Regions from separate parts of the Streptomyces sp. NPDC014991 genome, predicted to be linked through region 2. Evidence: riboswitches for the same ligand, from Rfam matches in the RefSeq annotation. Region 2 holds a riboswitch; the other holds the start of a gene.

Region 1 (2,192 bases), on a different contig from region 2:
ATCGGTGAGAAGCCGTTCCGTGCCAAGCAGCTCGCTCAGCACTACTTCGCGCGGTACGCGCACGACCCCGAGCAGTGGACCGACATCCCCGCCGGGTCGCGCGACAAGCTGCGGGACGCGCTGTTGCCGGAGCTGATGACGGTCGTCCGGCATCTGTCGACCGACCAGGGGACCACGCGCAAGACGCTGTGGCGGCTGTTCGACGGCACGCTGGTCGAGTCGGTGCTGATGCGGTACCCGGACCGGGTCACCATGTGCATCAGCTCGCAGGCCGGCTGCGGGATGAACTGCCCGTTCTGTGCCACCGGGCAGGCCGGGCTGGACCGGAACCTGTCCACCGCCGAGATCGTGCACCAGATCGTGGACGGGATGCGGGCGCTGCGGGACGGGGAGGTGCCGGGTGGACCGGCGCGGCTGTCCAACATCGTCTTCATGGGCATGGGCGAGCCGCTCGCCAACTACAAGCGGGTCGTCGGCGCCGTCCGGGCGCTCACCGACCCGGCCCCGGACGGGCTGGGCCTGTCCCAGCGCGGGATCACCGTCTCGACCGTCGGGCTGGTGCCGGCCATCCACCGGTTCGCCGACGAGGGCTTCAAGTGCCGGCTCGCGATCTCCCTGCACGCTCCCGACGACGAGCTGCGCGACACCCTCGTCCCCGTGAACACGCGGTGGAAGGTGCGCGAGGTGCTGGACGCCGGCTTCGAGTACACCGAGAAGTCGGGCCGCCGGCTGTCGATCGAGTACGCGCTGATCCGGGACATCAACGACCAGGCCTGGCGCGGGGACCGGCTGGGCCGGCTGCTCAGGGGCAGGCCCGTGCACGTCAACCTCATCCCGCTCAACCCGACCCCGGGCTCGAAGTGGACCGCCTCCAGGCCGGAGGACGAGAAGGCGTTCGTGGAGGCCATCGCCGCGCACGGCGTGCCGGTGACGGTCCGGGACACCCGCGGGCAGGAGATCGACGGGGCCTGCGGTCAGCTCGCGGCCACCGAGCGGTAACCTGACCACGTCCACATATCTTCATATTCCGACAGGGGAGCGCCACAGCGCTGAGAGTGCGGCAACCGGGCCGCAGACCCTCTGAACCTCGCCCAGGTCATTCTGGGTAGGAAGTTCGGTCACCACTCAAGCTGTTGCGCCCTGCCCGGCCTCCCTCGCGGAAGTCCGGGCAGGGCCGCGTCTCTTCCTGGCCCACCCCAGGAGGACATCCAGTGCACAACAAGACCCTCGTGGCCGTGGCGGCGGGGCTCGGTCTCCTCGCCCTGCCCGCGCTGACCGGGTGCGGGTCGTCGGACGGCGGGAAGTCCACGGACTCCAGGACCGTCACCCTCGTCAGCCACAACTCCTGGGGCGTCTCCAAGAGCGTCCTGAAGGACTTCGAGAAGCGGTCCGGGTACCAGGTCAAGGTCCTGGAGGACGGCGACGCCGGCCAGGCCGTCAACAAGGCGATCCTCACCAAGGACAACCCGCAGGGTGACGTGCTCTTCGGCGTCGACAACACCCTGCTGTCCCGGGCCCTGGACAACGGGCTGTTCCAGCCGTACCGGGCCAAGGGATCCGACACGGTCCTGCCGCAGTACCGGGTCGACGGGGCCCAAAGCCGCGTCACGCCCGTCGACACCGGCGACATCTGCGTCAACTACGACAAGGCCTACTTCTCCGCGCACCGGCTGACCCCGCCGCGGACCTTCGCCGACCTGGCCGAGCCCCGGTACAAGAACCTGCTCGTCACCGAGAACGCGGCCACCTCCTCGCCGGGCCTCGGCTTCCTCCTCGGCAGCGCCGCACAGTTCGGCGACGGGGGCTGGCAGGCCTACTGGAAGAAGCTCAAGGCCAACGGCGTCAAGGTGGTCGACGGCTGGGACCAGGCCTACGACCAGGAGTTCTCCGGCTCCACCCGGGGCAGGAAGGCCGGCGGTGACCGCCCGCTCGTGGTGTCGTACGCCTCCTCCCCGCCCGCCGAGGTCATCTATGCCAAGAAGCGGCCCGCCACCGCCCCGACCGGGGTGGCGAGCGGCACCTGCTTCCGGCAGACCGAGTACGCGGGGCTGCTGAGCAACGCCCGCAACCCCAAGGGCGGCAAGGCGTTCCTGGACTTCCTGCTCAGCAAGGAGTTCCAGGAGGACATGCCGCTGAACATGTTCGTCTACCCGGTGCGCAGGGCCGCCCAGGTGCCGCCGGACTTCCTGAAG
Region 2 (2,192 bases):
CGGGCTCGACGCGCTCCACGCGCGCGTGGGTGCGCAGTTCCACGCCCGCGTCGGCGTACCAGGCGGCCATGGGGGCGGCGACCTCGGCGGGCAGGGCGCCGGCGAGCGGGCGGTCCGCGGCCTCGACGACGGTCACCGCGCAGCCCGCCTCGCGGGCGGCGGTGGCGAACTCGGCGCCGATCCAGCCGGCGCCGACGACCACGACGTCGTGCTGCCGGGCGAGGACCGGCCGCAGCCGTTCGGCGTCGTCCAGGGTGCGCAGCAGGTGCACGCCGGGCATGTCCTCGGTGCCGGGCAGGGTGACGGGTTCGGCGCCGGTGGCGAGGACCAGGACGTCGTACGGCACCGGGCCCGCGCCGGTGTCCAGTTCGTGGTCGGCGGGGCGCAGGCCCCGCACCTCGCAGCCCAGGCGCAGCTCGACGCCGAGGGACTCGAAGTCCACGTCGAAGGCGGATCCCTCGGCCTTGCCGAGCAGGACGGCCTTCGACAGCGGCGGCCGGTCGTACGGCTGGTGGGGCTCGGCCCCGATGACGGTCACCGCGCCCCGGAAGCCCTGTTCCCGCAGGGCGACCGCGGTCTGGACCCCGGCCATGCCCGCGCCGACGACGACCACGCGCGGTCCCTGCGACGTGTCCTCTTGCGCTGTCTGCTCGCTCACCCGGTCACCATAGTCAGGTGACGTTCCGTCAGTCAGGGGGCGTGCTCGTGACCTGTTCCACAACGCTCGTGCCGGAGCCCGGCCGGGACTCCCACTCCCAGGTCTCCTCCAGTCGCACCCGCCCGTCGGGCAGCTCCACGACCGTGGACGCGCAGCGCCCCGAGGCGGTCGTCCCGTCGGTCCTCAGCTGCACGTACCGGAAGTCCAGCCGGTCGCCGTCGCGGGTGCCGACCAGGTGGCCCCGTACGACGTCGCCGCCCGCGTACTCGGCCCAGATCGCGCCGTCGTCCTCGTGGTAGGCGAACCGGGTGCGGGTGCCCACCTGACCTGGGGCCTGATCCGCCACGGGGGCGAAACGCAGTCCGTCGAGCGAGCGGGCCATGGCGGAGGGCTCCCTTACGCGTGGTGAGCGGGGCGGGCTAGGGTGGCCACCGTACAAGCACTCGCGGGAGCCCGGACGCACCGGGCTGAGAGGGAGGCTGGCGGCCTCCGACCGTACGAACCTGATCCGGGTCATGCCGGCGAAGGGAGGGGCTGGACGCCCATGTCGTCACGTACGTCCGACGTCCTCGTCATCGGGGGCGGGATCATCGGCCTGGTCACGGCCTGGCGGGCCGCGCAACGCGGGCTCGCCACGGCCGTGGTGGACCCCGAACCGGGTGGCGGGGCGGCCCGGGTCGCGGCCGGGATGCTCGCCGCGGTCACCGAACTGCACTACGGCGAGGAGACGTTGCTCGCCCTCAACCTGGAGTCGGCCCGCCGGTACCCGGAGTTCGTGGCCGAGCTGACCGAGCTGACCGGCCACGACCCCGGCTACCGCCGCTGCGGCACCCTCGCCGTCGCGCTCGACGCCGACGACCGTGCCCACCTGCGGGACCTGCACGCCCTGCAGCAGCGCTCGGGGCTCGCCTCCGAGTGGCTGTCCGGACGGGAGTGCCGGCGCCTGGAGCCGATGCTGGCGCCCGGGGTGCGCGGCGGCCTGCGGGTCGACGGCGACCACCAGGTCGACCCGCGGCGGCTGTCGGCGGCCCTGATGGCGGCGTGCGAGCGGGCCGGCGTGGTGTTCCACCACGCGTGGGCCGAGCGGCTGGACGTCGCGGGGGGCCGGGCCGCCGGGGTCACCACGGCGGACGGGACCGGGCTGCGCGCCGGTCAGGTGGTTCTCGCGGCGGGGAGCCTGAGCGGGCGGCTCGCGGGCCTGCCGGAGGAGCTGCGGCCCCCGGTCCGGCCGGTCAAGGGGCAGGTGCTGCGGCTGGCCGTACCGCGCCGGTTCGCGCCGTTCCTGAGCCGTACCGTGCGCGCGGTGGTCCGCGGCAGCCAGGTCTACCTGGTGCCCCGGGAGAACGGCGAGCTGGTCGTCGGCGCCACCAGCGAGGAGCTGGGCTGGGACACGACGGTCACGGCGGGGGGCGTGTACGAGCTGCTGCGCGACGCCCACGAGCTGGTGCCCGGCATCACCGAGCTGCCGCTCACCGAGACCCGGGCCGGGCTGCGGCCCGCCTCCCCCGACAACGCGCCGCTGCTCGGCCCGTCC

What was found. A riboswitch is a leader RNA that binds a small molecule or an ion and turns the genes downstream of it on or off. The one in region 2 is predicted to bind thiamine pyrophosphate.
Region 1: another riboswitch for thiamine pyrophosphate. It lies ahead of ACF1BE_RS24780 (thiamine ABC transporter substrate binding subunit); the one in region 2 lies ahead of thiO (glycine oxidase ThiO).

Annotation. Positions count from the first base shown of each region.
Region 1 covers NZ_JBIBVY010000017.1:62,183-64,374, forward strand. The annotation lists gene rlmN (23S rRNA (adenine(2503)-C(2))-methyltransferase RlmN) at 1-999, shown strand, start outside; TPP riboswitch at 1,023-1,130, shown strand; gene ACF1BE_RS24780 (thiamine ABC transporter substrate binding subunit) at 1,212-2,192, shown strand, end outside.
Region 2 covers NZ_JBIBVY010000001.1:182,881-185,072, forward strand. The annotation lists gene ACF1BE_RS00805 (NAD(P)/FAD-dependent oxidoreductase) at 1-658, opposite strand, end outside; gene ACF1BE_RS00810 (hypothetical protein) at 687-1,040, opposite strand; TPP riboswitch at 1,094-1,205, shown strand; gene thiO (glycine oxidase ThiO) at 1,203-2,192, shown strand, end outside.